Regions from separate parts of the Agrobacterium sp. 20P9.1.2 genome, predicted to be linked through region 1. Evidence: riboswitches for the same ligand, from Rfam matches in the RefSeq annotation. Region 1 holds a riboswitch; each other region holds the start of a gene.
What was found. A riboswitch is a leader RNA that binds a small molecule or an ion and turns the genes downstream of it on or off. The one in region 1 is predicted to bind cobalamin.

Region 1 (10,476 bases):
AATCTCAGAAATAGGCTCGAAAAATGATGGATAAAAACTTCTCTATATAGAGAAAGAGGATTATTTTCTTATTTCAAGTGAGCGTTCAACCTCGGCGGCTGGCCTGATCGCGTTTTTCGTTAAGGCGTTTCAAATCCACTTGACAGTTTTTCGATTCGAGCGCATCTACCTACACATGATCAACGCACGCGCACCCATTTCCTGCACGTATTTTTGGGCCTTCCTTTAAGGGCGGCTCGACAGATCACTTTGTCAACAAGCCGCCGTCAGGCGGCTTTGTTGTTTTCAAACGTCCTGACGGCACTACACCAAGAAACCGAAGGACGAGACAATGACCGAAGACAGCCTTCTGACCCTGCCGAGACCGCCCGTCGTGACCATTCGTGGTGCGCGCAAGGCCGATTTGCCTGAGCTGAACGAGATGATCACCCTGCTGGCCGCTTACCATGGCGATGCGGCGGCGATCACGCCGGAGAAGCTGGAGCGCGATCTTTTCGCACAGATGCCCTGGATCACCGCATTGGTGGCAGAGGCGGATGGCGAACTTATCGGTTACGCCATTCTCGTGCCGCAGTACCGCGCGCAGGAAGGTCGTCGCGGCATGGATCTGCATCATTTGTTCGTGCGGGATGGACACCGCGGCCACGGCACCGGCCAGCACCTGGTGGCCCGCGCACGCGACGTTGCCAAGCGCTGCGGCTGCGACTACCTCTCCGTAGGTGCTGCGACCGGAAACTTCGCTGCCCATAAATTCTACGAAAACATGGACTTCGTGCCGCGCCCGGTCACCGGCATGCGCTTCATGCAGGCGCTGGCTTAAAGCGCCCGAGGGGACGGAACCGACACCGCCGTTTTCAGGTTTTGCTTGACGGCTGGACATCCGTCCGCTGATCTTGATGTCTTTGATTGCAGGAGAAGACAATGCCACGTATCGCCTTGGCTCTGACCGAGGACTTTGCCGACTGGGAACCCGCTTTGCTGGCCGCCGCAGCGCGCGGTTATCTGGGCGTCGATATCATCACCGCGTCGCCGGATGGCGCGCCTGTGACCTCCATGGGTGGCCTCAACGTGACGCCTGACATGGCCTATGATGAACTCGACCCGGAGACGATCCATGCGCTAGTCATTCCCGGCGGGCTGATCTGGGAAAAGGGTGCCGCGCCTGACTTTACCGATCTCGTCCACCGCTTTCGCGCCCAGCACCGCGTGGTGGCAGGCATTTGTGCCGCAGCCAGCGCGCTGGCGGGAACCGGCGTGCTGAATCATGTGGCCCATACCGGCAACTCGCTGGAGTCCCACGGTAAATACGAGACCTATCAGGGCGCGGACCACTATCGCGACCAGCCACAGGCGGTGAGCCACGAAGGCATCGTCACCGCCCCCGGCAGCGCACCGGTAACATTCACCGCCGAAGTGCTGAAGGCGCTCGACCTCTGGGGGCCGGAAGCGGAAGCCGAGATTTCAGTGTTTTCCGCTGAGCATCGATGACGCAAAGCCACTTACCTGTGAGCGATCATCCCTGACATCAGAGACCTGTGGGCACTGACGCCCGCAAGGTTTCCATCCGCGACAGCCAGCGCTACGGACGCCATGGCGCGCGCAGCATCGCCGCAGGCAAACACGCCGGATATGCTGGTTTCCTTCATCGCGTCCGTCTTGATGATGGAGCCTAGCGGCCCGGGCTCCAGATCGAGGCCAAGTTGGTTCGGGATCGTGGTGGCGATCTCAATCGACGCAAGGGCGAAGAGCCCGGCAAAGGAGAGCGTTCGGCCATTGGCAAGCTGCACATCGGCATGACCTTTGAGTGCTTGCACGGCACTGCGCTCAAGCGTGACACCACGGGTGGCAAGCGCTGCGAGCTGATCGGCGTTGGGCTCGAAGGCATCATTGAGAAGAAGCGTCGTTGGCCCCCAATCGGGAAGCATCAGGGCATGGTGCATGGACAGTTCCGATCCGGCAATGACGCCGATCTGTCCCTGGTTCAGTTCGTAGCCATGGCAATAGGGGCAGTGGAACACGGTTTTTCCCCAACGTTCCGCCAGACCTTCGATGCCGGGTAGAATGTCCTTCACGCCGACGGCGAGTATCAGCGTTTTGGAGAGAATTCGCGTCTCTGCAACCATGACTTCGAACAAGCCTGCTGCCGTATCACCCACCTGCGATATCCGTCGAGCCGCATCCGCCCGGCCAGACAACCATTGCACAGTTGGATATTGCGCCACCTGCGAGCGCGCCGTCGCGGCAATGACGGCCGGATCGACACCATCCTGCGTGATGAAGCCGTGGGAATGTGAGGCGAACCGATTGCGCCTCAGGCCGTCATCGATGACGAGCACCCTTCTGCGGGCGCGGCCCAGTTGTAGTGCAGCCGATAGCCCAGCATAGCTGCCTCCGATGATGATGACGTCGTAGATCGGGTCGTTCATGGCTGGCTCCTTTTCTCGCAACAACATAAGTGTCGTGATCATGCAGAGTCAATAGTCACGACACTTCATTTGTATCATGAAGCAATCGTGCTATAGATCGACGCGATTTGCAGAAGGAATTTGAGGATGAGGCAGGACAGTCGGCTTTCGCGTATGCTGCATGTTTTGATCCACATGGACAAACACGATGGGGCGATGACATCGGAGATGATCGCGCAGATGCTGGACGCCAACCCCGTGGTGATCCGCCGCACGATGGCGGGCCTGCGCGATGAGGGTTTTGTGCTGTCAGAAAAAGGCCATGGCGGCGGCTGGAGGCTTGCTCGCCCTCTCGATCAGCTAACGCTTCTCGATATTTATTGCGCCGTTGGCGAGCCATCCATCTTCGCTGTTGGACCTGCCTATGACATGCCGGGATGCCAGATCGAGCAGGCGGTCAACGCGACACTGAAGGGCGTGTTCGATGAGGCTGAGCAACTGTTGCGCAGCCGGTTTTCACAGGTCACGCTGGCCGATGTGGCGAAGGGGCTTGCAGGATAGCGTTGATATCCGCCTTAGCCGCGATCGAGCACGCGGCAGGAGGGGACTGGCCCATCTGGAAGCGCATGTGTCATCGCCCGTCTGAGATCGCGGCTGTTGATGTGCAGGCTGCGGTCGAAGGGTAGAGCGAGCCGGATGATCTTGGTGGCGGCTGCGCTCAAGAATGCCTGCTGGTGTTCCGCGAAGAATATAAGGCAGGCCTCCGTGCCCGGCTCTTGCGGCAGAAGCGACTTGAAGGCCAGCCGGTGCATGGCGCAGAGCGCGCCATGACCGGGGACGGAAAAACGCAGGGCTTGAAGCTCATCACTCCATTCCACTGCGTTTTCCCGAGCTTGCGTCATGTTACTTGGCCGTCTCGAAACGCTTGAGGAACAACCCGCTCAACGAGCCGAGGATCAGCCAGAATACGAAGCTGGTAACGGTGGCGAGAACCACGAAACGGCGCTCCAGCGGCAGAGGCGCCAGCGCGTGGTCACCTTCCGGCGGCAGCGGAGCGCCGATGATGTGCGGCGCGACGATGAGCACCAGGGCAAGAATGATCGCCCATGGCTCACCCCGTTTGAAGGCCAGCAACGCAATGCCGCCCGCCGTTGCGGCAACGGTTGCGATCCACCAGATCTGCCGTGCTTCAAGCGCAGCAGCCGGGCTGCCCGGTAGTTCCGGCGGCAGGCCGATCATCGGGGCGAGCATGACCGCAGCAAAACCGGCGAGACCCCAGAACAGACCTTCCCGCCAGCCGCCCTGCGTGCTGCGCAGCGAAATCAGCGCTGTCAGAACGAGCGCGTAACCGATTGATGTCAGCACATTGGCGGCGACGGTATAGGCGTTGCGCTCGAAACCATCGGCAGGTGCCCATGCTTCTGCATCATGATGATGGTCAGCAGGTGTTGCCGCATCATGGCTGTGGGCGGGGGCTGCTTCGCCACCAGCGCTTTCAAAAGTTTCCGCCTGAAGAATGAGCGGCGTGGTGCCGATGGCCTGCATGGCGCTGACGGCGAGACCGGCAATCAGCCCCACCAGAACGGCAGAAAAGACGATATTACGGAAAAATGGCATGGTTGATCTCCCCTCAATGGCAAGGGAAAGCGTTGGCATGGCGCGTATCATGCGCCGCATTGTGCACGGCTTCGACATGCGAAAAGCCCACGAAGCCGACGATGAACAGGCCGAGCGCGGCTGCCGTCAGCGATTGCGCGATTTTCGATGTTTTGGATGAGACGGCAGATGATGCCGTATTCTGCTGGATAGACATGGTGACCCTTTCCTGTGCGGGTGGGCGCTGTTCTGATCAAACGCCGCACGACCGCATTCAACATTCACCACGGGGAAAAGAGACACAGGGTTTTAAAGGTCGGGCGAACCGACCTGCCAACCGTGCTTGCCCGGACACCCCGCCGGTATTGACGACACTTCACGCAATGGCAGGTCTCCTGGCTTGCGGGTCGTAACCTTGAAAACACCTTCCCGATCCTTCTGTTTCGCATCGTACTTTACGAAATCGAAGATGATTTCGCGTCGATGCGCCAGACCAGTGGCATTTCGTTTTCAGGCTATCCGCTCACAGTTGCGGGGGCAGCCACGAATCAAAGCGTGAGGCTTCTATCGTGTTCCCTTTTCACTTTCCGGGCGAACCCGGAAAGACCATCACACCTATTTCATGCGCTGTCGTAGGGAGCGAGTCAAGCCGGCAGCACCATAGCCGACCTGCAAAATATATCATTAGGTGTTCTTATAAATTTAACAAACTTAAAGTTGAATTTACCCGCACCTGAACATTCCACTCCTATCGAGCGAGGCTAGCGTGGCAGATTTTACGACCGTCAATCCAAAGTCCGGCGGATTTCATACGGGCAAGAGCATCAATGATAAAATGGAGTTAGGCATTTATAAAGTTGCCTATGTTGCCGTAGGAACGGGACAGCTCACGACGTTCACCAGCAATGAACTTCATGCAGCAGGCAGCTATGACAAACTCGGCAAGAACGGGAAATTTGACATCAGCGTAACGCCCGATGGCAATCTGTTCCAAGTTGCAGTGACCATCACGGGTGACTACGCCGATCAATCTCGGAAGTTTGCTGCGACTGCAACGCAGGTCAATGCACATTCCGTCAGGCTTGATCAGCAAGGAGGCAGCCTGTCCCTCACGCTGACACAAAACAACGGCACATGGCCGGTCATCTCTGCCAAAATCGACATCACGATCAGTTGGGAGTCTATCGGGCTTTACGTCCAACCAGCCTAAGCACGTCCCCGCATATACCGTCGTGGTTGACGAAAGTCACCGCGACGGTACTGCCTTGAGATAGGCCGCAATCGCATTGCGGTCTTCGGCTGTCAGGTGTGCCATGTTCTGCTGGACCTTGACCATGGAGCCGCCGGCGCTGTCGAAATCCGGGGTGAAGCCGGTTTCGAGATAGTTGGCGATATCGGCTTTCGTCCATGAGCCGATGGCCTGCGAGCCGGGCGTGATATCGGGAATGCGCCCCTCACCTTCCGGGTTCGGTCCACCGGCCAGCCACTGGTCTTTCAGGAAACCGCCCAGCGCATCACGCGGGGTGTGACATTCGCCGCAATGGCCGGGGCCTTCTACAAGATATTGGCCGCGCACGACCTCTGCATCCGCATTGGCGAGCTCCACGCGCGGCTGACCCTTGTCGAAATAGAGGAACTTCCAGCCGCCGAGGCTGAGGCGGATGTTGAAGGGGAATGGCAGATCGTGGCCGGGCGCATCATTGCTGCTGGCGGGCAGGGTTTTCAGATAGGCGAAGAGATCGTTGATGTCCTGCGGCGTCATCCGCGCATAGGATGCGTAAGGGAAGGACGGATAGAGATGTTCGCCTTGTCTGCCCACGCCGCGCGTCATCGCATCACCGAATTGCGCCACCGTCCAGCTGCCGATGCCGTGTTGCGGATCGGGCGAGATGTTGGGCATGTGGAAGGTGCCGAAGGGGCTTGGCAGCGCCTGCCCGCCGGACAGCGTCTTTAGCGCATCGCCGGTGGCATCCGGCGCGGCGTGACAGCTGGCGCAGCCGCCTGCCCAGAACAGGGTTTCACCATTGGCGAGATTGGGCTCGCCCAGATTGGCCCAATGGCTCGGTGGCTGGCGCTGAGGCGCTGTGACCCACATGAAAATGCCGAACCCGGCAACGCCCGCAACAACAGCGCCACCCGCCAGCTTCGCCCAGATGGAAGCCATCGCCTTCTCCGATTCAATCAAAATTCAAAATGCAAAAAGGCCCGCCGGTTGAATGGCGGACCTTGGCGATGACAGATTACTTCTTCAGACGGTATGTCTGGTGGCAGCTGCTGCAATCGGCACCCAGCGTCTTGAGGGCTGCGCCCACGCTGGCCTGATCCGTTGGCAATTGCGCCAGAACCGCATCCGCATCCGTGCCGAGCTTTTCGGACTTCGTCTTGAAGTCTGCAAAGTTCTGCCAGATGGCAGGTGCGGCGGCGCCGCCTTCAGAACCGGCAGGGAACTGGTCCGGGAACGCCTTGGCATTGGCACTGATGGTGGTGACGGCGGTTTTGACCACGTCCGCATCATAGGGCTTTTCACCCTTGGCGATGGAACCCAGCGCGCCCATGGCACCGCCGATACCCTTCATCAAGCCTTCGCGCTTTTCGACCTCGCCGGCTGCGGAAACCGCACCGGCGCACAGACAGCCTATCATTATGGACGCGGCAATGGTTCTAAGCTTCATCATCTCTCTCCTGATCCGCATGCTGGCGGGGTGTATGCTTCGTATCGCTTCATGCCTATCGCAAATTCACTGCACAGCTTTTCGACAGGCGCGACGAACGCACAAGAAGATGCCCGCTTCCCATGGCAAAAAGAAGTCACATTCCGGTGATTTCTGGAGCGAAATCAGGCGCATATCAGCGATGTGCGATAGCTTCCCACAGCGTGAAACCGGCAACCACGATAAGCAGCAAACCGGCGGCGCGGCCGATGAAAATCGTCACATGCGGTGAAGACACCAGCAAATCCCGGCTTTTGCCCGCTGTCAGCGCCAGAGTACCATAGACCACAAGCTGCGTTGCCGCCGTCATCAGCCCCATGATGATGCCCTGAATCCAGACAGGGCCATAGATCGGCTTTAAAAATTGCGGGTAGACGGCCATCATGAAAAGATAGGCCTTGGGGTTGGACAGGCATGTCACGATGCCACGCCGGAACGCCCGGCGGGCCGACGCGCTGGCACTCACCTCATCCCCCTCCACCACGATGGAACTGCGCATGAGGCCGATGCCGACCCAGATCATATAGCCGGCACCGAAGATCATCAGTGGCGTGAACAGCTTGGGCATGAGGCTGGCAAGAAGCCCGACACCGATGGCACCGTAAAGCGAATGCACGACCCCGCCTGCCATGATGCCGGATGTGGCCGCAAGTCCTGCCTTTCGGCCTCCGGTCAGCGAGCTTGCCAGAACGAGAAGCATGTCGATGCCCGGCAAGATGATGATGCCGAACAGGAGCGAGAAATAAAGCCAGAGATTTTCGGTGTAAGTCATCGTGAGTATTCCTGAAAATATAACAGTCGCAAAATGGTGTCGCCATATCGCGCCAAGTCATCCGTTTTTCCGGGGAATATCAAATGAATAAGTGTGGTGATTTCATCTCGCTGGCGATACGTTTCGCCTGCCCGCGCAACAGCGTGTTGCACCGAACATGTCGTGAGATAAGGCGTTCACAGCGTGAGCGTGCGGCTGTCTTCGCGGCCAAATCCGCGAATCTCGATGCGATCTGCATAGAGATCGGCAATCGCGAAAGTGTTTTCGCTTAGCGTATCCACCATGCCCTTGAAGTTGAGAAAATGCGTATGTCCCAGCTGCCCGTAATTGCCGGTGTGGTTGTGGCCGCAGAACCAGGCTCTGGCGCTTGGTTGCGCGGCCAGCAGGTTCAGCACATCAGGCGCGTCCCACATATTGTGCGAATTTTCGGGATAGAGCGGATAGTGGCAAAACAGAATGGCATGTTCGCCCGCCGCATCGGCTGCATCCAGCGTTTTTGCCAGCCAATGCAATTGCTCGTCGCTGAAAGAAGCGTTCCAGTCCTGCGCATTGATGGCACCGGCCTCCTGCAAAGCAGCCAGTCTCTTCTCGGCCAGCGCGCGGCGCGGGTCGCCGGGTGGCGGGGCAAACAGGCTGACGTCATTGCCATCCAGCACCACGAAACGGAAATGGCCGATGGAAAAATCATACCATGCAGACGGCATGCCGAGGCGTGCATGGATTTGGCTCAGATATTCCGGCGCGACGGCGAAGTCATGGTTGCCGGGCAAGAGAACCGAGCGGTGTTTAAGACTGTCATAACAGCCCAAAATCGCATCGAAATTCTCCCAACCGCGATCGATGATATCGCCCAGCGTGACGACGAAGGCTAGGTCTTGGGCGTTGAACACATCGATGGCTTCCGCCAGCTTGCGCGGGCTTTCCGCGTAATAACGGCCCATGTCCGGGCGTGGCGCGATATCGGCATATTGGGGATCGGCAACGATGCCGAAGGAGAAGAGCGGTGCGGATGTGTCTGTCATGATGCCCCCGCATAGGCCGGGCGAATGACACGCATATGACAGAACGAAAACACCCGGCGCTGAGGCCGGGTGTTTGCAGAATTTCGTAAGGCAGACCTTACTTGGAAGCGGCTTCGTAACGCTCCAGAACGTAATCCCAGTTGATGAGATTATCGACGAAGGCTTCGAGGTACTTCGGACGCAGGTTGCGGTAGTCGATGTAGTAGGAGTGTTCCCATACGTCGACGCCGAGGATCGGGTCTGCGCCGTGAACCAGTGGGTTTTCGCCGTTTGGTGTCTTGGAGATTTCCAGCTTGCCGTTCTTGACGGACAGCCATGCCCAGCCGGAGCCGAACTGCGTGGTACCGGCAGCGATGAAATCTGCTTTGAACTTGTCGTAGCCGCCGAGGTCAGACGAAAACGCCTGCTCCAGCTTGCCGGGCAGCTTGTTTCCGCCGCCGTCCTTCTTCATCCACTTCCAGAAATGGACGTGGTTGTAGTGCTGGGCAGCGTTGTTGAACAGGCCGGCATTGGTGCCGAAGGACTTCTTGACCACTTCTTCCAGCGAAAGATCTGCAAGGCCAGCTTCAGCAGCAAGCTTGTTGCCGTTGTCTACATAGGCCTTGTGGTGCTTGTCGTGGTGAAACTCGAGCGTTTCGCGCGACATGTAAGGCGCCAGCGCATCGTAATCGTAAGGCAGTTCGGGAAGTTCAAAGGCCATGGTTTTACTCCTTGTTGCAGCGGCGTGACCGCTCCTTGAAACCGTGTGCGCGGACCATAAGAGCGGACGTCATCGGAGGCAACCTGTGAAATATCAAAATGTTCCGGCAAAAGAGAAAATTCCACTCATGCCCCTCGAAAAACACTTTTCACCTCAAGGTTGGCGTACCGATCAAAGAAAATCCGTTCGCTTTGCGGACCATAGACCAAGGATATTGCCATGAGACGACAGTTCCTCGCCGCCGCTTTCGCCAGCCTCATCGCCCTGCCCGCCGCCGCATCCTCCGGCGATGCCTGGCAGGAATTTGCAGCCGATGTTCAGGCCAAGTGCCTTGCCGCATCGAAAGACGCGATCGTGGACGCAAAGGCAGTGGTCGATCCAACCGGCAGCGAACATTACGGCCTCGCCATCCTGACCGGCAAGGCCAAGGGCACCGAAACTGTTATCAGTCATATCTGCGTTTACGACAAGAAAACCAAGGCCGTAGAACTCGGCAGCGAACTCTCGAGCGACTCCGTGAAGGTGGAACTGCCGGGCTCCACCAAGCCCTGACAAACAATGCTAGACGTCAAGGTTACTCTGCGGAACTAACGCGCAAAAATAAAAGGGGCGGCGTCGGAAGGCCTGTCCCATTTTTGTAAGAGTAGGTAGAACCGAGAGCAGTCATCTGTTCCGCAGCCCAGCTGCCTCGCTATTTATCCCTTACGATGGATGGATTTGCTAATCTCTGCAAGAATTCCCAGCGCTATGGCGCACACCATAACAATCGTCGTTCTATCAATTATTTCGCCGATTTGCCTTGATCCCAGGTACCGCGCTTTCAGCATCGCGGCTTGAGCCACATCATCCAACGAGGCGACATAAAACGCCATCGCCAACCGCAATCCGCCCGAGATCAAAACCAGCCAAGCCCCTGCGAGACCAATCCTAGTCAGTATCATTATTACCCCCAGCTTTAATACTGATGAGTAACGCGCTGAAAATTCTTCAGTCAAGTGCCACCGTATGACGCTAGCGTCTCGTATCCGAATTGATGGAGTCTAGAACCGCGGCGTCGCATCCGCCTCACCGAGCGGGCGCTGCATCAGCACGATGTCCAGCCAGCGGCCGTGCTTCCAGCCGACGGATTTCAGGGTGCCGACCATTTCGAAGCCGGTGGCGCGGTGGACGCCGATGGAGGCGGCGTTGTCGGCATCTCCGACGACGGCGACCATCTGGCGGAAACCCCGCGCACTCGCCTGATCGATCAAGGCTAGAAGCAGGGATTTTC
Region 2 (10,476 bases), on a different contig from region 1:
CTCCGGCAACGCGCTTTTTGCCAAAGTGGTGGCCGATGCGCGTGATTCCTTGAGTCAGCAATCGGAACTGCTGAACATCATGGCTGATCGCCGTATCGCCTCAAATATCGAGCATCGGCTGATTGCGGAAGCCATTGCTGCGGGTTCGGATGAAACTGCCCGGAGCGCCATGGAAGCGCATCTCGGGCAGGTCAAGCAGGTCGTCACCGCCATTATCGGTGATGAAAAGGCGCTCGGTTAGAGCGCATCTTCCGGCTGCGGTGTGAGGCTGAACAGCGGCAGATTGGCCAGCAATTCCGGTCGCAAGGCCCGTTCAAGCTGTTCGGCATTCAAATAGCCTTTTTCCAGAACCACCTGCGCGACCGTGCGCCCGGAGGCCAGTGCTTCCTGCGCCACCTGCGTTGCAGCGTAATAGCCGATCAGCGGGTTGAGCGCGGTTGCGAGACCGAGGGATTCTTCCAGCCTGCGCGCCATGATCTCGACATTGGCGGTAATGCCATCGACGCAGCGTTCCGCGAGTGTGCGGCAGGCGGCGCTCAGCTGCGCGATGCTATCGGACAATGAGCGAACGATGACCGGCTCGAACGCATTGAGCTGAAGCTGCCCGCCCTCTGCGGCCATTGTAATGGTGATGTCATTGCCGATGACCGAAAAGGCGACCTGATTGACCACTTCCGGAATGACCGGGTTGACCTTGCCCGGCATGATGCTGGAGCCCGCCTGGACCGGCGGCAGGTTGATTTCGCCGATGCCGGCACGAGGACCGGAGGACAGCAGGCGCAAATCGTTGCAGGTCTTCGACAGCTTGACGGCAACCCGCTTCAGCACGCCGGAGAGATGCACGAATGCACCGGGATCCTGTGTCGCCTCGATCAAATCTGCTGCGGTGACAAGCGGACGGCCCGTGAGTTCGACCAGATGCTTGCAGGCAACTTCGGCATAACCAGCGGGCGCATTCAGCCGCGTACCGATAGCCGTCGCGCCGAGGTTGATTTCATGCAGCAGGGCTGCGGATTCGATCAGGCGAAGACGATCTTCGCCCAGCATGATCGCGAAGGTGCGGAATTCCTGGCCCAATGTCATAGGCACGGCGTCCTGTAACTGTGTGCGACCCACCTTGAGAATGCCGTCAAATTTCTTGGCCTTGCGCTCGAAAGCGTCCTGCAAAATGAGCATAGAGGCGGCAAGATCATCGATGGCTTCGATCAGCGCGACATTGATGGCGGTGGGGTAAGCGTCATTGGTCGATTGGCTGAGATTGACGTGGTCGTTGGGGTGGAGATGAGCGTAGTCGCCCTTTTTGTAACCCAGAATTTCCAGTGCGCGATTGGCGATGACCTCGTTGGCATTCATGTTGGTGGAGGTGCCTGCACCGCCCTGGATGACATCGATGATGAACTGGTCGTGCAGGGCACCCTCGCGGATTTCGCGGCAGGCCTGTGAAATGGCGGTCAGCTTTTCGTTGTCCAGCAAACCCAACTCATGGTTTGCCCTTGCCGCAGCCTCCTTCACGAAGGCCAGCCCGCGAATGAGGTAAGTATATCGGCCAATGGCAATACCGGTGATCTGGAAATTTTCCGCGGCACGCGCTGTATGTACACCCCAATAAGCCTCGCTCGGAATGTCTTTTTCACCGAGCAGATCGTATTCCTTACGCATGGTCACCACGGTTTCCTCCACATGGGCAAACATTAAAATCTGTAAAGCTGCTTGACAGATTTATGTTTTGTACGCCTGGTATGGGGCAGCGTCAACGGGGGTGGATTGAGGGTTGACGCACGGTATAAGGGCCAGTATCTGGAAATAATCTGTCTTACAGCATTACAGGATCTGGTTATTTAGCATATTTTGTAGTGGTCTATACAACATTGAAAGTCGCTGATCCCGCCATGCTAGGATAGGCCATCCGGGTGGAGAGGATTTGCTGACGACGAAAGCTCTCAGGGAGGGGCGATGTCAGTGGACAAGTTGAACCAAGCCAACCATGAACGTCAGGTGGAAGCCCGGGAAGACCTCGGTTACCACAAGGCGCTGAAGCCGCGCCAGATTCAAATGATCGCCATTGGCGGCGCTATCGGAACCGGGCTTTTTCTCGGTGCGGGCGGACGTCTCGCCGTTGCCGGACCGGCTCTGATTTTCGTTTATGCCCTGTGTGGCTTCTTCGCATTTCTGGTGCTGCGTGCGCTTGGCGAACTCATCATGCACCGCCCGACATCGGGCTCCTTCGTATCCTATGCCCGTGAGTTCTACGGCGAGAAAATGGCGTTTGCTGTCGGCTGGATGTACTGGCTGAACTGGGCCATGACCTCGGTTGCCGATGTAACCGCCGTTGCGATCTACATGAATTTCTTCAAGCAATATGTGCCGTGGATGCAGGGTATCGACCAATGGGTCTTTGCCCTTGGCGCGCTGATCATCGTGCTGGCCATGAACATGCTGTCGGTGAAAGTTTTCGGCGAGCTGGAATTCTGGTTCAGCCTCATCAAGGTCATTGCTCTGGCCACCTTCCTCGTGGTCGGTGTGTACTTCGTCATTTTCGGCACGCCCATCGAAGGCCATGTCACCGGCTTCAGCCTGATTACGGACAATGGCGGCTTTTTCCCCAATGGTATTCTGCCAGCCTTCATCATCGTCCAGGGGGTGCTGTTCGCCTATGCATCTATCGAGCTGATCGGCACGACGGCGGGCGAGACGGAAGATCCGCGCAAGGTCATTCCCGGCGCCATCCGCACCGTGGTTTTCCGCCTGCTGGTGTTTTATGTCGGCTCCGTGCTGCTTCTGTCGCTGCTTTTGCCCTATACGGCGTATAAGGCTGGCGAGAGCCCGTTCGTAACGTTCTTTGGCTCCATCGGCATCGAAGGTGCTGACATCATCATGAACCTCGTGGTGCTGACGGCTGTTCTTTCGTCGCTGAATGCCGGGCTTTATTCCACCGGTCGCATTCTGCATTCCATGGCGGTTTCCGGCTCTGCGCCGGCGGCACTGGCGAAGATGAACAAGGCGGGCGTGCCCTATGGCGGCATTGCGGTTACCGCCGTTGTCACCGTCATCGGCGTCATTCTGAATGCCATCGTTCCGGCTGCCGCATTTGAAATTGCCCTTAATGTTGCGGCACTTGGCATTATTTGCGCGTGGGGTGCCATCGTGTTATGCCAGCTCAAGCTGTGGCACCTGGCCCGGCAGGGGAAAATGAATCGTCCTGATTTCAGACTGTTTGGCGCGCCTTACACCGGCATACTGACGCTTGTCTTTCTCTTTGCCGTACTGGTACTGATGGCACTGGATTATCCGGCTGGCACATGGACGGTGGGTTCGCTCATCATCATTGCACCGGCTCTTGTTGCGGGGTGGTATCTGTTGCGCAATCGCATTCACCAGCTGGCAGAGGCAGACACATTGAGAAGCGCCGATGCGCGGGGACAGAAGTGAGCATTGTGGAATCGAAATTGCTGGTGGCGGTTATTGCCACCGGCGGCACCATTGCCAGCACGCGTGATGAAACCGGTGCGGCCAAGCCCGCACTGTCGGGCGAACATCTGATTTCAGGCCTCTCCGACGCCGAGGTTCTGGTCAAGCCGGTCGAGCTGATGGCGAAGGATTCGTCCAGCCTCACCATCTCGGACATGCAGGATATCAGCGATGCCGTGGGCCGGGAGCTGGCCGATCCGGCGGTGTCGGGCATTGTCATTCTCCATGGCACCGACGCCATGGAAGAAAGTGCGCTTCTGGTTCACCTCCAGCATCGGCTGACCAAGCCGGTCGTCTTCACCGGCGCGCAGTTTACCGCGGATCATCCACATGCAGATGGCCCCGGCAATCTTTCCGCAGCCATTGCCGCATCTGCTGATCCGGCCAATGCGGACAAAGGCGTTCTTCTCTGTTTCGGCGGCAGGCTTTTGCCCGCATGGGGGCTATACAAGCGCTCCTCGGATGAGCCGGATGCCTTCGATCTTTCCGGGCAGGCAAGCTGTTCGCAAAGCCCCGGTTTTACCGCTACCGTTAAAGACGTCAGGGTGGATATCGTCGCCATCTATCCGGGTTGCGATGCGGTTCACATCGATGCCAGCCTCAACGCAGGTGCCAAGGGCATCGTCCTGTCTGCGCTCGGCTCCGGCAATGCCAATTCTTCCATCGTTTCTGCGGTCCAACGCTGTTGCGAAAACAAAGTGCCTGTGGTTGTTTCCAGCCGGGTTCCGGTTGGTGAACTGGTGGCCGGTTATGGCGGAGGTGGCGGGGGTCACGACATGGGTGCCGTGGGGGCAATCCATTCCCGCACGCTGAGAGCAGGGCAGGCAAGAATTTTGCTTGCAGCCATGATCTCTTCTGCGAAAAGCCACGAAGAAATGGTCAGCGCATTCAACGATTTTCAAAAAGTGGCGAAAGCGTGATTTTTTCAGGAACCTTTGTGACCTGATGCCGTTTCCCCGGCTGGGAGACCACCGGGGGCTATTCATGGCAGTGACATCAACTGCAGTCATCCTGACGCTTATTGGACTTGCAATTTTCGGCTTTGGTTCTCAGCTCGTTATGCTGGGTGGAAGCTTCTATTATGCATTGGCAGGCCTCGCATTCGTTGTGACGGCCATTCTTTTGTTTCAGAGAAACAAGGCGGCATTGCATTTCTATGCCGCTTTCGTCATCGCGACCCTGCTTTGGGCTTTGTGGGAAGTCGGCTTCGATTGGTGGCAGCTCGGCCCCCGTGGCGGCTTCATCATTTTGATCGGTATGTGGCTGTTGATGCCATGGATCAGAAAGCCGCTCGGCTTTACCAGCCCGACCGGCACATCTTACGGCGCCAACGCTGTTCCCTTGCTGACTGCCGTTTTGGTGTCCGTGGGTGCTGCAGCCTTTGCGATGACGCAGGACCCGCAGGATATGGAAGGCAATCTGCCCGACGAGGTGGTCACCGCCAATCCGACCTACGGAAACCCTGTGCCTGATAATGAGTGGCACCAATATGGGCGCACCTCTTATGGCCAGCGCTATTCGCCGCTGACGCAGATCACCACCAACAATGTCGGTGAGTTGAAGGAAGCGTGGCGCTACCAGACGGGCGACGTGAAGTTGCCCGGCGATGTGGGCGAGACAACCTATCAGGTGACTCCCTTAAAAGTCGGCAATTCGCTTTACATCTGCACGCCGCACAATTGGGCCATTGCCATCGATGCCGCGACCGGCAAGGAAAAGTGGAAATATGACCCCAATTCGGGCATGAACCCGGATCGTCAGCACCAGACCTGCCGAGGCGTGACCTATTATGCCGACCCAACGGCACAGGCTGGTTCGCCCTGTGCGGCACGGGTTTATCTCCCGACTTCGGATGCGCGTCTGATCGCTCTCGACGCGGAAAACGGTCAGGTCTGCACGTCCTTTGCCGACAAGGGCACGCTGCATCTGCAAAGCGGCATGGAGTATAATCCAGCCGGTTATTATTATTCGACGTCCCCACCTGCCATTGCTGGCAACAAGATCATCATCGGTGGTGCCGTCAACGACAACTATTCGACGCAGGAACAGTCCGGCGTCATCAGAGCGTTCGATGTCAACAGCGGTGCCTTGATCTGGAACTGGGATTCGGGAAACCCTACCCAGACCCAACCGCTTCAGCCGGGTCAGACCTATACGACCAACTCTCCCAACAGCTGGTCGGTTTTCAGCGTCGATGAAGCGCTTGGGCTCGTCTATATTCCGCTCGGAAATCAGGTTCCGGACCAGCTCGGTATGGGCCGGAGTGCCAATGTCGAGAAATACTCCTCCTCCATCGTCGCGCTGGATGTGAACACCGGCCAGGACAAATGGGTGCAACAGTTCGTGCATCACGATCTGTGGGACATGGATGTGCCAGCGCAGCCTGTGCTACTCGACATCACCAAGAAGGATGGTCAGACGGTTCCGGCACTGGTTGGACCGACCAAGCAGGGCGATATCTACGTGCTGGACCGCCGCAGCGGCGAGCCGATCCTGGCGATGACCGAAGAGCCTGCGCCATCCGGTACGATCCCCGAAGATTTCAGTGCTCCAACGCAGCCGACTTCGGCGCTGTCCTTCAAGCCTGATCCGCTCCAGGAAAAGAACATGTGGGGCGTCTCCATGTTCGACCAGCTGGCATGCCGCATCAGGTTCCATCAGCTGAATTACAAGGGCCGCTACACGCCGCCATCGCTCAACGGCAGCATCATCTATCCCGGCAATTTCGGCACCTTCAACTGGGGCAGCGTCGCGGTCGATCCAGAACGTCAGGTCATGTTCGGCATGCCGACCTATCTGGCCTTCACATCGCAGCTCGTGCCGCGCGCCCAGATCCCCGCAAAGGGACAGGATGAAAAGGGCAGCGAACAGGGCCTGAACCGCAATGACGGCGCACCCTATGGCGTTCTCATGGGGCCGTTCCTCGGACCGCTCGGCATTCCCTGCCAGGCTCCGCCATGGGGCTATGTGGCCGGTGCCGATCTGCGCACGGGTGAGGTCGCCTACAAGCACAAGAACGGTACCGTCTACGACATGACGCCGCTGCCGCTGCCCTTCAAAGTCGGCGTGCCCGGCATCGGTGGCCCGATGATTACCAAGGGCGGCGTTGCCTTCCTCGGCGCTGCTGTCGATGATTACCTGCGCGCCTATGACCTGACATCCGGCAAGCAGCTGTGGGAAGCACGCCTTCCCGCAGGCGGACAGGCAACGCCGATGACCTATGCGATGAATGACGGCAAGCAATATGTGGTCATCGTCGCAGGCGGACACGGCTCCGTCGGCACGAAGCCCGGCGATTATGTGATCGCTTATACGCTGCCTTGAATGGGCGGTGATGAATTGTGAAGCAATGGCCGGGACGAAAGTTCCGGCCTTTGTGCTTTGTGTTACCACCATGCTGTTTTACCGAAATCATATCTTGCAATCGATATGTAATAACATTACAGCAATCATTGCTTGACGACGGTTTCTGAATAGGTCTATCTGCACGCGACGGTTTCGAGCGAGTGATCGCGAGGAATAATAGGGAATACGGTGCGAACCTTGGTTCAATGCCGTAGCTGCCCCCGCAACTGTAAGCGGATTGTCGAACCCTTTGGCGCTCATTTAAGCGTCATGCCACTGCGGGTGAATATCGCGGGAAGGTGGGTGAAGACGCAAATCCGTGAGCCAGGAGACCTGCCGTCATAAGTTCATTCCAAGTCACGGGCGGGGATGCCCGGAACAGGAGACGTCGTGATTGCATCTTGCGCCCGCCAGCGCCTTATTCCATCTGCCATGTCCCGGTTTCGGATCGTCTCTGCCCGTGTTTTCACGGACTGAACATCGACACATGTTCACATTGGTCTGCTTCTCGCCGACCGCTGACGATTTCGGGGACTATCGGAAATGACATTCAGTTTCAAACAGACGGTTTTTGCAGCCAGTTTTGCCGTTGTGGCAATGGCAACGGCCATGCCTGCGGCCCAAGCAGCCGAGACGACCTATCCGCTGACCTTCAAGAATTGCGGTCGCGACGTGACCTTTACCCATGCGCCAGAGCGTACGGTGTCCATCGGTCAAAGCACCACGGAAATTCTCTATCTGCTCGGTCTGGCCGACAAGGTCGTGGGCACCGCGGTCTGGATTGGCCCAGTCATTAAGGGTTATGAAGAGGCCAATGCCAAGATCGACCGTCTGGCCGATAACGATCCGAGTTTTGAAAGCGTGCTGGCCAAAAAGCCTGATCTCGTCACGGCCCAGTTTCAGTGGCATGTCGGCCCAGAAGGCATCGTTGCCAAGCCGCAGCAGTTCGAAGAGCTGAAAATTCCCGTTTACACCTCGCCTGCCGATTGCACCGGCAAGGATAATTCGGGCGGCGGCGATGGCGTGCGCCATTCCGTCTTCACCATGGACCTGATCTATCAGGAAGTGACCGAACTCGCGCAAATCTTCAATGTGCAGGACAGGGGCGAAAAGCTCGTGGCCGATCTGAAGGCTCGCGAAGAAGCGGCGCGCAAGAAGATCGCCTCTGCCGATGGCAAGCTGTCTGCCGTCTTCTGGTTCTCCAGTGCGGAGCTTGATATCGATCCTTACGTTGCGGGCACCAATGGTGCGCCCGGCTACATCATGTCCGCGCTTGGCATCAAGAATGTCATCAACAGCGAGGAAGAGTGGCCGACGGTGGGTTGGGAAACCATTGCGAAGTCGCAGCCGACCCTTGTCGTTGCCGGTAAGATGGACCGCAGGCGGTTTCCGGCAGACGATATCGTGGTCAAGGAGAAGTTCCTGAAGGAAGATCCGGTCACGAGCCTGATGCCGTCCGTCAAGCAGGGGCACATCGTTGCCATGGATGCGCAGGCCATGAACCCGACCATCCGCACCATCGAAGGTATCGAAGTTCTGGCCGACGCCGTCGTCCAGCTTGGCCTTGCAAAGTAAGCCATGCGTGCCTGTTTCATCTTCACCCGTGCCGCCTTGCTGGCGGTCGGGTGTCTGGCTCTGGCGCTCTGGTTCGGAGCGGCCATCGGCGAGACATCCATTCCCATGGATGTCGTCGCCAAGACGGTCGCAAACCGTGTGTTCCATGCAGGCTATCCGCTCGATGCCATCGATGAAGGCATCATCTGGAACTACCGCCTCAGCCGGGCGGTGGTAGCCGCCTGCTGTGGTGCGGCACTGGCCATGTCCGGCGTCGTGCTTCAATCGCTCCTGCGCAATCCTTTGGCCGATCCTTATATTCTGGGGATTTCTGCGGGTGCATCGACCGGGGCCGTAGGCGTTGCCATTCTAGGCTTCGGTGCCGGCATGCTGACCATGCCGCTTGGCGCATTTCTGGGGGCAATCGTGGCATTTGCGCTTGTCAGTCTGCTGGCCTTGCGGGCAGGCAGCGGCAACAGCGCCATTATTCTCGCAGGTGTCGCCGGTTCGCAGCTTTTCAACGCGCTGACCTCCTTCATCGTGACCAAGGCGGCCAATGCTGAGCAGGCGCGTGGCATCATGTTCTGGTTGCTGGGCAATCTGTCCGGCGTTCGCTGGCCGGATGTGTGGCTGGCCTTGCCTGTCGCGATTGGCGGTTTCGTCGTGTGTCTGTGGCATGCGCGTGCTCTGGACGCCTTTACCTTCGGCTCCGAATCCGCCGCCGCTCTCGGCATACCCGTGCGCCGCGTCTACATTATTCTGACCGGCGTTTCCGCCTTGATGACGGCCATCATGGTCAGCATCGTCGGCTCCATCGGCTTTATTGGTCTCGTCATTCCCCATGCCGCACGCATGATCGTCGGCATTCGCCATGGTCGTCTTCTGCCCGCTGCTGCCTTGACGGGGGCAGTGTTCATGATCGCTGCCGATATTCTGTCGCGCACCATCATCGTTGGCCAGGTTCTGCCCATCGGCGTTATCACCGCCTTGTTCGGCGCACCCGCTTTCGCTTTCATTCTTAGCCAGCGACGGAGGGCCGTATGATGCTTTCAGCCCAGGATGTGTGCTGGTCTGCCGGTGGCGTGGACATCGTCAAAAATGTCAGTCTGGAGATCAGGCCGGGTGAATTTCTAGGGATCGTCGGGCCGAACGGCTCTGGCAAAACGAGCCTCATGTCGCTCCTCTGCGGTATTCGCAAATCGAAATCCGGCGAGGTGACGCTGGATGGTAAGGCGATGCAGGACATGAACCGCCGAGACGTCGCGCGCTCCATCGCATTCGTCGAGCAACAGGCGGAAACGCAGGAGCGGATCAATGCGCGTCAGGCCGTAGAGCTTGGCCGCACACCGCATATCGGTGCCTTGTCGCCATGGTCGGCGCAGGATGACGCTATCGTGGATCAGGCGCTGCGGGATGTGGATGCCGAACATCTTGCAAAACGCATGTGGCATACGCTGTCTGGCGGGGAGCGACAGCGTCTGCATATTGCCCGGGCGCTGGCGCAAAAGCCCAACATTCTGCTTCTGGACGAGCCGACCAACCATCTCGATATCGGCCATCAGATCGCGCTTCTGCACCTCGTGCGCAAGCAGCGGCTGACCGTTGCCGCCGCTCTGCACGACCTCAACCATGCGGCCATGTTCTGCGACCGGGTGGCCGTCATGAAAGGCGGCAAGCTGGTTGCGCTTGGCAAGCCATCCACCGTGTTCACCGTCGATCTGATCGATGATGTGTTCGGCGTTGCGGTGGATGTCGAGCGTGAAGATGGCGACATCTGCCACATCCGCTACCGCCCGCCCCGCGATGAGACCCTATCGAATTCAAGGACCGTCACATGAGCATTGTTCGCACGCTTTCTGCCAGCCTGTTTCTTGCCTGCCTCGCTTTCTCTCCGGCGCTTGGCGAAACATTCGAGGTGAAGATGCTCAATCAGGGTGAAAAAGGCTCGATGGTGTTCGAGCCGGATTTTCTTCACCTGAATCCGGGCGATAAGGTCAAATTCATCGCCACCAACAAGAGCCACAATGCCGCGACCATCGACGGCATGGTGCCGGAGGGGGCGACCGGCTTCAAAGGCAAGATCAATGAGGAAATCGAGGTCTCTTTTGA
Region 3 (10,476 bases), on a different contig from region 1:
CAACCCCACCTCTTCGGCACGCTTTTTGACGATAGGTCCTAGGGGAATCTCGGAAAACGGCATGGTCCGCAGTTTCAGTTGCGCATCACACACCTTCTTGCCCTCAGACGTGATCTTGGCTTTCGTCACCGCAAAGCCGGAACCGTCATGTTCCAGATAGGCTTCGATATCGAGGACGGCGTTGGGCTCCACGAAGGTGCGCATCTTAGCGCCGTCTACCGTCATCAAAAACGGCATGGCCGCGAAATCGGTCATGGCGAGAACCAGCATGCCGGACGCCTGCGCCATGGTTTCAATGAGCAGAACGCCGGGAACCAGCGGCATACCAGGAAAATGCCCCTCGAAGACCGGGCTCTGCGCGGGCACGACGGAACGTGCTTTCAGGATACGCGCCGATCTGTCGATGGACTCGATCCGGTCCACCATCTGGAAATATTCTAGAAGCATGTTTTGTCCGTGGAATGGGTGGTGAGTTGGATGCTGCATTTTTGCAGCGGTTCCGTAGCACTCCGTCATCCCGGACTTGATCCGGGATCCAGCAGCCGCGCGTCTGCGCGGCAAAAGGTTCTTTCGCGATCAAGGACTTTATCGCACTGGATTCCGGCTCAAGGCCGGAATGACGGCCACTGTTGGTAGCCGTCCCTAGCCAGCACTAACGCAAAATCAGCCCTTGGCGGCCTTCAGTTCGTCGATCTTGGCGCAGAGGTTCTTCAGTACGAAGTATTCCTCGGTCGAAACCTTGCCTTCGTTGACTTCCTGCGTCCACTGCTCGAGCGGGATCTTGATGCCGAATTCCTTGTCGATAGCGAAAACGATGTCGAGGAAGTCGAGGCTGTCGATGCCCAGATCGTCGATCGTGTGGCTTTCCGGCGTAATGTTTTCGCGGTCGATCTCGCTGGTGTCAGCAATAATGTCTGCAACCTTGTCGAATGTAGCTGTCACGCCCATAATCCTTCGTGTGTCTTTATTTATAAGCTCTGTTCAGACGCACCACATAGGCAACTTGGGCAAAAAAGCCAATGGGGTCGTGAAGTATCCTTGAATTTTCAGCGCAAAGTGTTGCCTAAACAGCAACCGAATGGCGTCCGCGACCGCTGGAAAGATAGGTATCGAAGGTCGCAGCGATGCTTCTGGCGAAGGGTTTGCCAGCTTCGGTCAACCGGAAAACGCCCTCCTCCATCTCAACGAGGCCGTCGCGTTCGCCCTCTGCAAACTGCCGCGCCTCAGCAATGGCAAGAACCGCAGCCGGGCCGTAAAGCTGCGAGAGCGCCGTAAGGTCCAGCGAAAAATCGCACATGATACGCTCGATCACGAAGGCCCGGACGCGGTCTTCCTGCGATAGCTCGATGCCGCGCACCACGCAAAGCTCGCCGCTGTCCGCCAGCCGTTCATATTCGCCGGTGGCAGGCATATTCTGCACATAGCCCTGCGGCAATTTGCCGATGGACGACGCGCCGAGCCCAATCAGCGCATCGGCGCAGTCATCCGTATAGCCCTGAAAATTACGCTTCAATACACCGTCCTTCATGGCAACGGCCAAGGTGTCGTCCGGCCTGGCGAAATGATCGATGCCGATGGCCACGTAACCGGCCGCGACCAGCATCTGCCCGGCCATCGTCATCTGCAGATAACGCTCCGAAACATCGGGCAATGCCTTTTCGGGGATCATCGTCTGGTGCTTCTTCATCCACGGCACATGGGCATAGCCGAAAAGGGCGATGCGGTCGGGCGAAAGCGAAATGATCTGGTCGACCGTATCCTTCAACGTCTCCAGCGTCTGGAACGGCAGGCCATAGAGAATATCGCAATTGACGGAGTGAACGCCCCTCGCCCTGACAGCCTCGACCACCGAGCGCGTCTGGTCGAAGGTCTGGATGCGGTTGATGGTCTTTTGCACGTTCGGATCGAAATCCTGCACGCCAAGGCTCGCCCGCGTCATGCCGATGGCGGCGAGCGCATCGTAGCGCCCCTCATCCAGATCGTTGGGGTCCATCTCCACGCTGATCTCAACATCCGGCGCAAAGGAAAATGCACTGCGCAGACAGTCCACCAGCGCAATCATATCATCAGGCTTGACCATGGTCGGCGAACCACCGCCGAAATGCACCGCCGTCACCCTGGCATCACCAGACACAAGCCGGCCGACTTTCTCGATTTCACGGTGCAGAGATTTGAGATAAGTCGCGATGGGCTCGTATTTCAGCGTTTGCTTGGTGTGACAGGCGCAGAACCAGCAGAGACGGTCACAATAGGGAATATGCAGATAGAGCGAAATACGGTTATCCGCATCGAGCTTTTTTAGCCAGGAAGCATAAATGCCCGAATCGATTCCCTCATGAAAATGCGGCGCGGTTGGATAACTGGTGTAACGCGGCACGGCGGCGGCATATTTACGGATGAGATGCTCGGTCACGGCAGATTTCCCCCTTAGCATGTATCAATTCTGCGACTATGGGATACAGCCTGCGACAGTTTGCAACTTTGACTTCGATCAAGTCAGGTCGTAAACATCGCGTATCAAAAGCCGTGGGGGATTACGGCTTATCGGGGCGGGGCGACAAGCATATCAAGCAATTGGTTGCCACCCTTTGCCCTGGTCTTTGCGATCGGGACATTCACTATGGATACGTTGCAGCGAAACATCCACAATTCGGATATTCCTGTGGTTTGCCGTTCTTGCGAAGCAAGGCACGGCGGGCTGTGTGGTGTTCTGACGCCAGATCAGCTCTCGGAACTCAACCGGCAGTCCACCCGAAAGAAAGTCGAACTGGGTCACGAATTGCTGGGTCAGGGCGAGCAGGTTGCTTATTACGCCAACATTCTCAGAGGCGTGGTGAAATTGTCGAAGATGATGTCGGATGGTCGCCAGCAGATCGTCGGTCTGCAATTCGCTCCCGACTTCCTCGGTCGTCCCTTCATTGCCGAAAGCAGCATGAGCGCCGAGGCCGCAACCGATCTGGAAATCTGCAGTTTCCCACGCCGTCTGATCGATCGCATGGTGGGTGACGTTCCCGGCATGGAGCGCAGGCTTCACAGCCAGTCTCTGAAAGAACTGGACGAGGCGCGCGACTGGATGCTGACGCTTGGGCGCAAATCTGCGCAGGAAAAAGTGGCGAGCTTCCTTTATCTCATCGCCACGCATATCGATCCTGAGAATGAGGACAAATCCTGCTTCGATCTACCGCTATCACGTGCCGATATCGCGGATTTTCTGGGCCTTACCATCGAGACCGTCAGCCGTCAGATGACCAAGCTGCGCAAGGAAGGCATCATCCAGATCGAGAATAACCGTCACATCACGGTGCCTGACATGGATGAGCTGAATTTCGCCGCAGGTAACGACTGACCCTGCGGATTGCGACTCACCGAGCGTGGCCGGTATGGCTGGTGATCATGTAAGGCGCTTTCGCCTGCGCCGGATTAAACACGGCGGCTGCAACGATCAGACAAACAAAAAAGCACTTCATTTTAACGCTCCCCAGCGCCAGTGAAACTGTGGTGTTTCATGGGAAGAGTTATAACGCATAAGTTGCCTATACGGGCTTAAGGAACGCGGTAAGCTGGTGCTTTCCGGATTGCGTAAAAATGCCAGATGCCTGTTTACGCTGCGTTAATCAGCAGATTACTGCGCGGCTGCTGGTGTCGCGACAGGCTTTTGCTGTTCCTGCAAAGCGCGAAGTTCTGCAACGCGACGCTTGTATTCCGCTTCGGAAATCTGGCCCTTGCGACGGGCGCTGCCGAGGCGCGTCATGGTCGTTTCCATGGAATCGGCCTCTTCATTGTCCATTTGCGGCAGAGCGGCGGTCATGGGGGCGGCGAAAGTCGGGTAGGTCCCGGTGTCGCGCTTTTGAGCAACGGGCGAAGCATCGACCTTCTGCGGGCCAACGATCTGTGCGGCGGGCCGCTTCATGTTGGCGGGCGCAACGACGGGGTCGAGCGTCTTGCAGGCGCCCAGCAATGGCAAAAGGATGCCGCAAACCGACAGCACCGTTGCCGCTCTTACGCATTCCATATGCTTGCCCATTTCACTGTCCCGCCTGTAACGTAGTATTTGAATGCCGGACGCCGGTTTCTTGGGCGTCGCTGTTGCTGGAACTTGTATTCGTTTTCATGCAGAATGTGCAAACACAAAAATGCGCCGGAGGACAATGTATGGCAGGCACTGAAGGCGGGGTGAACGACGAGGAGGAAAAGCCCAAGGGCTTCGACCCCAAATCCGCCGACGCCTATATTGTGCGCGACCCGCAGGCCTTTGCCATGAACGTGGCGAGAGCCCTGGAAAATCTGGGCAAGGCAGCTTCCGAATGGCTGGCACCCAGAGAGCGTGGAGACATTCCGCAAACCAGTGCCAGTCCCATGAGCGATCTGGTCCAGACACTTTCCGACGTCGCCGAATACTGGATGGCGGAGCCGAAGCGTTCGGTGGAAGCACAGACGCATCTCCTCTCCAGCTATTTCGATATCTGGCAGAAATCCGTCTCGCAAATGTCTGGCGAAGCCAAATCCGCGCCGGAACAGCCGGGTAACCAGCGCAAGGACAAACGCTTTGCCGACGAAGACTGGCAGGCCAATCCTTTTTTCGATTTTTTGCAGAAGGTCTATTTCGCCACCGCCAACTGGGCGGAGAAGATGGTGGCAGAGGCAGACGGTTTAGATGAACACACCCGCCAGAAGGCCCGCTTCTACATGCGGCAGGTGACGGAGGCCATCTCGCCCGCCAACTTCGCCTTTACCAACCCGCAGGTGTTTCGCGAAACCGTGGCCACCAGTGGCGCCAATTTGGCCAAGGGTATGGCCCAACTTGCCGAAGACATGGCAGCGGGCAATGGCAACATCAAACTGCGCCAGACCGATTACAGCAAATTCGTCATCGGCCAGAACATCGCCGTTACCCCCGGCAAGGTCATTGCCCGCAGCGATCTTTGCGAAGTCATTCAGTATGCGCCATCCACCGAAAAGGTGCTGAAGCGCCCCCTGCTGATCATCCCGCCATGGATCAACAAGTTCTACATTCTCGATCTCAATGCCCGCAAATCCTTCGTCAAATGGTGCGTGGATCAGGGCCATAGCGTGTTCATGATCTCATGGGTCAACCCAGATGCGCGCCACGCGGAAAAGGGTTGGGACAACTACACGAGTGAGGGAATCGATTTCGCGCTGGATGCCATCGAACAGGCGACCGGCGAAAAGCAGATCAACGCGGTGGGTTACTGCATCGGCGGTACACTGCTCGCCTCCACCCTAGCGCTGCATGCGCAGGAAAAGAACAAGCGCATCCGCTCCGCGACATTTCTGGCAGCCCAGACAGATTTTACCCATGCCGGCGACCTGAAGGTCTTCATAGACGAGCAGCAACTGGCAGCCCTCGATGCGCACATGAAGGCGGTAGGGTATCTGGATGGAGCGATCATGGCCAGCGTCTTCAATATGCTGCGCGCCTCCGACCTCATTTGGCCCTATGTGGTTGATAATTATCTGCGTGGCGCGCAACCGCCGCCTTTCGACCTGCTCTACTGGAACTCCGATTCCACCCGGGTCGCTGCCGCCAACCACTCCTTTTATCTGCGCAATTGTTATCTGGAGAACAATCTGGCGCATGGTCGCATGAAGGTAGCGGGCAAGGTTGTCGATCTCAAGGACATCGAGATACCGGTCTATGATCTCGCCACCCGCGAAGACCATATCGCGCCCGCCAAATCCGTCTTTACGGGAGCCGCATGCTTTGGTGGACCGGTGGAATTCGTGCTGAGCGCGTCTGGCCACATAGCCGGTGTCGTCAATCCGCCTGAGATGGAGAAATATCAATATTGGACAGGCGCGTCACCGGGCGGTGACTTCGACGAATGGCAGGGGCAGGCGAGCGCTCACAAGGGCTCATGGTGGCCGCATTGGCAAAAATGGATCAAGGCGCAGGACAAGCGCAAAGTCGCGGCCCGCATTCCCGGTGATGCCGCCCTGCCCGCGCTTTGCGATGCGCCGGGCACCTATGTGCTTGAATAAGCGCGCAGCGGACACGACACTGCACCATGCTTTTTGATTCTCCCCTCACTTCCGCCACGCTCGTCTCCCGCTACAAGCGTTTCCTGTTCGATGCCGTGCTGGAAGACGGCACAGAGATCACCGGCTCCTGCCCCAATACCGGCTCGATGCGCGGGCTGACGACGCCGGGGTCACGGATCTGGTTGTCCGAACACGACAGCCCTACCCGCAAATATCGCCACATGCTGGAGATGGTAGAGGCGGATGGCACGGTGGTTGGCATCAACACTGGGATGCCCAACAAGCTTGCGCAGGAAGCCATCGAGACCGGCAAAATCCCATCCCTTGCCGGTTACTCTACGCTAAAGCGCGAACAGAAATGCGGCATCAATTCCCGCATCGATTTTCTGCTGTTTGCTACCGGCAGGCCGGATGCCTATGTGGAGGTAAAGAACGTGCATTTCATGCGCGAAAAAGGCCTCGCCGAATTTCCCGATACCGCCACCGCACGCGGCGCAAAACATCTGGAAGAGCTGGGCGACGCGGCGCAGGCAGGATATCGCGCCGTCATGCTCTACCTCATCCAGCGCAGCGATTGCGACCGCCTTCGCATCTGCGGCGATCTCGATCCGGTCTATTCGGCCGCCTTTCAGCGGGCAATGACGCGCGGCGTGGAGGCTTACGCCATAAAATGCAGCGTCTCTTCGTTGGAAATCGTCGCAAACGAGATGGTTGCAATAGACGACTGGTACCCTGCTGCTTTATGAAACGAAGCATTGAAGACAAGAAAGCGGTATAATGGTTACTTACATCGACGCGGCACAGGCACCCATGAAGAATACGGGCGTCATCCGCCTGTATAATGCGGAAGACTTCGCGCGCATGCGCAAGGCAAGCCAGCTGACCGCGCGCTGCCTTGATGAACTGGCCAGCATCGTCAAGCCGGGCGTCACCACCAATACCATCGACCGCTTCGTGTTTGAATTCGGCATGGACAACAACGCCCTGCCCGCCACGCTGAATTATCGCGGCTACACCAAGTCCGTCTGCACCTCCATCAACCACGTTGTCTGTCACGGCATTCCCGATGACAAGCCACTCCGAGAAGGCGATATCGTCAATATCGACGTCACCTATATCTTGGATGGATGGTACGGCGATTCCAGCCGCATGTATCCGGTGGGGCAGATCAAGCGCGCGTCCGAGCGTCTTCTGGAAGTGACCCATGAGTGCCTGCTGCGCGGTATCGCCGCCGTTCGGCCTGGTGCCCGCACCGGCGCAATCGGTGCCGCCATTCAGGCCTATGCTGAAGGCGAGCGTTGCTCGGTGGTTACAGATTTCTGTGGTCATGGCGTTGGACGTCTTTTCCACGATACGCCGAATATTCTCCATTACGGCAAGGAAAGCGACGGCCCGGAAATCCGCGAAGGCATGATTTTCACCATCGAGCCGATGATCAATCTCGGAAAGCCGCATGTGAAGGTGCTGTCGGATGGCTGGACCGCCGTCACGCGTGATCGCTCTCTCTCCGCGCAATACGAACATGCCGTGGGCGTGACGGCGACGGGCTGCGAAATTTTCACGCTTTCGCCCGGCGGTCTGCACCGTCCTGGCCTGCCACCGCTCTGATTTAGAGAACAATGCCGATGGCCAAACATCCCGCCGATCAAACGACAATGTTCAACTCCGAAGACGGCGCGGACAAGGTGATCGGCGGCCTTGCCGAAGATATGGACGAACGCGGCTTCTTTGCCGAGCCACGGCAAGTCTCCAAAAAGATGAAGATGAAGGCGACGCCAACGCCATCACCGGATGGTGACATGGCGCACTACCACGGCCACCGCGAGCGGCTGCGCGCCAAATATCGCGACAATGGCGATGCGGCGCTGGCCGATTACGAGCTGCTGGAGCTTCTGCTGTTCCGGCTTATTCCACGACGGGACACCAAGCCGATCGCGAAAGCGCTGATCGCACGCTTCGGCACCTTCGGTGGCGTCATGGGTGCGCCGATTGCGCTGCTTCAGGAAGTGAAAGGCGTTGGCGAAGCGGTGGCGCTCGATCTCAAGCTCATCGCCTCCGTGTCCCAGCGCATGCTGAAAAGCGAAATCCGCAACAAGCAGGTTCTGGGCTCCTGGTCATCCGTCATCGATTACTGCCACGCCGCCATGGCGCATGAATCCCGCGAGCAGTTTCGCATCCTCTTCCTCGACAAGCGCAATGTGCTGATTGCCGACGAAGTGCAGGGCCACGGCACGGTCGATCACACCCCCGTCTACCCGCGCGAGGTGGTGCGCCGTGCGCTGGAGCTGTCTTCCACCGCCATCATCCTCGTGCACAACCATCCCAGCGGCGATCCGACCCCGTCCCGCGCCGATATCGACATGACCAAAACCATCATCGATACGGCCAAGCCGCTTGGCATTGCCGTGCATGACCACATCATCATCGGCAAGGATGGGCATGTCAGTTTCAAGGGTCTGCGGTTGATTTAGAGCGCTTCCGCCTCACCTCTCGCCCCATCTGTCCCGAAACACCAGCTCCTCCAGCGGCAGCCGCTGCCGCCAGCCTTTGACGGCCAGTTCCGGCTCGCCGTAAAGCGTATCGACCCGCCCGACACAGAGCCATGCGACGATTTCGATGTGCTGCGGAATGGCGAGGATTTCGCGAATATCTGCATCATGAAAAATGCTGACCCAGCCAACGCCGATGCCTTCGGCGCGTGCTGCAAGCCACAGGTTCTGCACCGCGCAGACGGTGGAATAGACATCCATGCGTGGATTGTGGGTGCGGCCGAGAACCACATCGCCGCCTCGCGTCGGATCGCAGGTCACGCAGATGGATAGCGGGGCCTTGCGAATGCCTTCTAGCTTGAGGCTGCGGTAAAGCGCCTGTTGCTCCTGCTCGAACATCTCGGCGGCTTCGGCATTGGCCCGGGAAAAGGCCTGCCATGCGCGCTCTTTGACATCAGCATTGGTGACGAGCGTGAAATTCCATGGCTGCATGAAGCCAACCGAGGGTGCGGCATGTGCAGCCTTGAGCAGGCGTTCCACCAGCTCTTCCGGCAACGGATCGGGCAGAAACTGATCGCGCACATCCCGGCGCGTTTCTATGACGCGGTAGACCGCCTGCTTGTCGCTGTCTGAAAACTCGCACGCTTTTACCAGCGCGTTCTGAAACTCATCGGGCCGCATCGTCAATCCCCAACAATGCACAGGCCGGACGCCGAAAGCATCCCACCCATCAACAACCTGCCGCCGTCCATGCGGTTCGGTCTATGGCATCAGGCCGGTCTTCTGACTTGGCTTCGTCCGCGCATTGCCGCCTTCCCGATTTCTCAGTGGTCTATGGCAATCCGCGTCCACCTTACAGCGTTGGGCACGTCGCGGGCTTTCACCGCGTTCCCGATTCTCCCGCTTGAAAGCAGGCACCTGACTGGCGGCTTTATGACGGCCAGAGCATTGTGACGCAAGAGCCCCCGCTTCATTTCCATGAGTACCGGAACCGCTGCCCGCCCCGCGCATTCTCTTCGCAAATGGAGAACCAATATGGACCACTATAGCGAACTTCGCCAACAGATCGGCCAGGATCTCGATACGCTCACCCGCAAGGAAAGCCCGAAATCCATTTTTGAACTTGCAGAAGATTATCTGTTGGGTGACCCCGCCTTGAAACGGCAGATGGTGGAAGACATCATCAAGGAAGAAGCCGACAAGCGGAATATCGAAATCCATTGATACGACACGCAATATCCGGGACAGGGAACCGACGCGGGTGAAACCATAATTGTGACTGCCATTGTAGCCTTCGCCATCTCAATCGTGGTCGTTCTTGTCGCGGGTATCGCCCTCGCTTCCTGCCACCGTGACAAAATCATCATCAAAATCGCCTCCGCCGCTTTGCGTAAAGAGCCGGACGCAACACCGCTGGACCGTCACTGGACCAATCTCCAGAACGCTCATGCAGAGCGCAATGCCCTGTCTCTCATCCAGTCCAACCTCGGTGCTTTTGCCGCGAGGGTAGAAGCCGCCCGCGCGGCCGGGCGCAGTCTTGATCTCATGTATTACATGTGGAATGCCGATCTAACCGGGCAATTGATGATGCGCGAAGTCATCGCTGCGGCAGACCGTGGCGTGCGCGTCCGTCTTCTGCTGGACGATCTCGGCGTGTCCATCTCAGATCGCGCCTTTCACGCCATCGACAGCCACCCCAACATCGAATTGCGACTGTTCAACCCCACCAAGGCTCGGGAGAACGTCTTCCGGCGCGGGCTGGAACTTCTGTTGCGGTTTCGCAGCGTCAATCGTCGTATGCACAACAAAGCCTGGATTGCCGATGGCCGGGTGCTGATCGTTGGCGGGCGTAATATCGGTGACGCCTATTTCGATGCGGCCGAACAGGCGAATTTCCGCGATTTCGATGTGATCGCTCATGGCGATTGCATCGCGCAGGCTGAAGAAATTTTTGACGATTATTGGAACAGCGCCGTTGCTGTGCCCG

Region 2: linked by a shared signal. The riboswitch ahead of AC27VJ_RS12795 (ABC transporter substrate-binding protein) and the one ahead of AC27VJ_RS03920 (CbtB domain-containing protein) in region 1 are both predicted to bind cobalamin.
Region 3: linked by a shared signal. The riboswitch ahead of bluB (5,6-dimethylbenzimidazole synthase) and the one ahead of AC27VJ_RS03920 (CbtB domain-containing protein) in region 1 are both predicted to bind cobalamin.

What each region holds. Positions count from the first base shown of each region.
Region 1 covers NZ_JBYOKI010000001.1:798,484-808,959, reverse strand. Annotated here, with positions in the region: gene AC27VJ_RS03950 (GNAT family N-acetyltransferase) at 332-820, shown strand; gene AC27VJ_RS03945 (type 1 glutamine amidotransferase family protein) at 922-1,488, shown strand; gene AC27VJ_RS03940 (NAD(P)/FAD-dependent oxidoreductase) at 1,500-2,426, opposite strand; gene AC27VJ_RS03935 (RrF2 family transcriptional regulator) at 2,553-2,966, shown strand; gene AC27VJ_RS03930 (hypothetical protein) at 2,981-3,307, opposite strand; gene AC27VJ_RS03925 (CbtA family protein) at 3,309-4,022, opposite strand; gene AC27VJ_RS03920 (CbtB domain-containing protein) at 4,036-4,218, opposite strand; cobalamin riboswitch at 4,370-4,627, opposite strand; gene AC27VJ_RS03915 (hypothetical protein) at 4,768-5,211, shown strand; gene AC27VJ_RS03910 (cytochrome c) at 5,248-6,165, opposite strand; gene AC27VJ_RS03905 (c-type cytochrome) at 6,242-6,673, opposite strand; gene AC27VJ_RS03900 (LysE family translocator) at 6,849-7,484, opposite strand; gene AC27VJ_RS03895 (metallophosphoesterase) at 7,661-8,506, opposite strand; gene AC27VJ_RS03890 (superoxide dismutase) at 8,604-9,206, opposite strand; gene AC27VJ_RS03885 (hypothetical protein) at 9,426-9,758, shown strand; gene AC27VJ_RS03880 (hypothetical protein) at 9,902-10,201, opposite strand; gene AC27VJ_RS03875 (GNAT family N-acetyltransferase) at 10,247-10,476, opposite strand, start outside.
Region 2 covers NZ_JBYOKI010000004.1:22,001-32,476, forward strand. Annotated here, with positions in the region: gene AC27VJ_RS12770 (FadR/GntR family transcriptional regulator) at 1-241, shown strand, start outside; gene AC27VJ_RS12775 (aspartate ammonia-lyase) at 238-1,659, opposite strand; gene AC27VJ_RS12780 (amino acid permease) at 1,954-3,429, shown strand; gene AC27VJ_RS12785 (asparaginase) at 3,426-4,388, shown strand; gene AC27VJ_RS12790 (glucose/quinate/shikimate family membrane-bound PQQ-dependent dehydrogenase) at 4,453-6,792, shown strand; cobalamin riboswitch at 6,945-7,168, shown strand; partial or broken gene AC27VJ_RS12795 (ABC transporter substrate-binding protein) at 7,438-8,388, shown strand; gene AC27VJ_RS12800 (FecCD family ABC transporter permease) at 8,392-9,411, shown strand; gene AC27VJ_RS12805 (ABC transporter ATP-binding protein) at 9,408-10,205, shown strand; gene AC27VJ_RS12810 (pseudoazurin) at 10,202-10,476, shown strand, end outside.
Region 3 covers NZ_JBYOKI010000003.1:55,880-66,355, forward strand. Annotated here, with positions in the region: gene AC27VJ_RS09680 (3-hydroxyacyl-ACP dehydratase FabZ family protein) at 1-447, opposite strand, end outside; gene AC27VJ_RS09685 (acyl carrier protein) at 664-948, opposite strand; gene hemN (oxygen-independent coproporphyrinogen III oxidase) at 1,064-2,413, opposite strand; gene fnrN (transcriptional regulator FnrN) at 2,621-3,346, shown strand; gene AC27VJ_RS09700 (hypothetical protein) at 3,623-4,024, opposite strand; gene AC27VJ_RS09705 (PHA/PHB synthase family protein) at 4,153-6,000, shown strand; gene sfsA (DNA/RNA nuclease SfsA) at 6,027-6,746, shown strand; gene map (type I methionyl aminopeptidase) at 6,778-7,608, shown strand; gene radC (RadC family protein) at 7,626-8,471, shown strand; gene bluB (5,6-dimethylbenzimidazole synthase) at 8,484-9,170, opposite strand; cobalamin riboswitch at 9,246-9,426, opposite strand; gene AC27VJ_RS09730 (hypothetical protein) at 9,525-9,713, shown strand; gene AC27VJ_RS09735 (phospholipase D family protein) at 9,765-10,476, shown strand, end outside.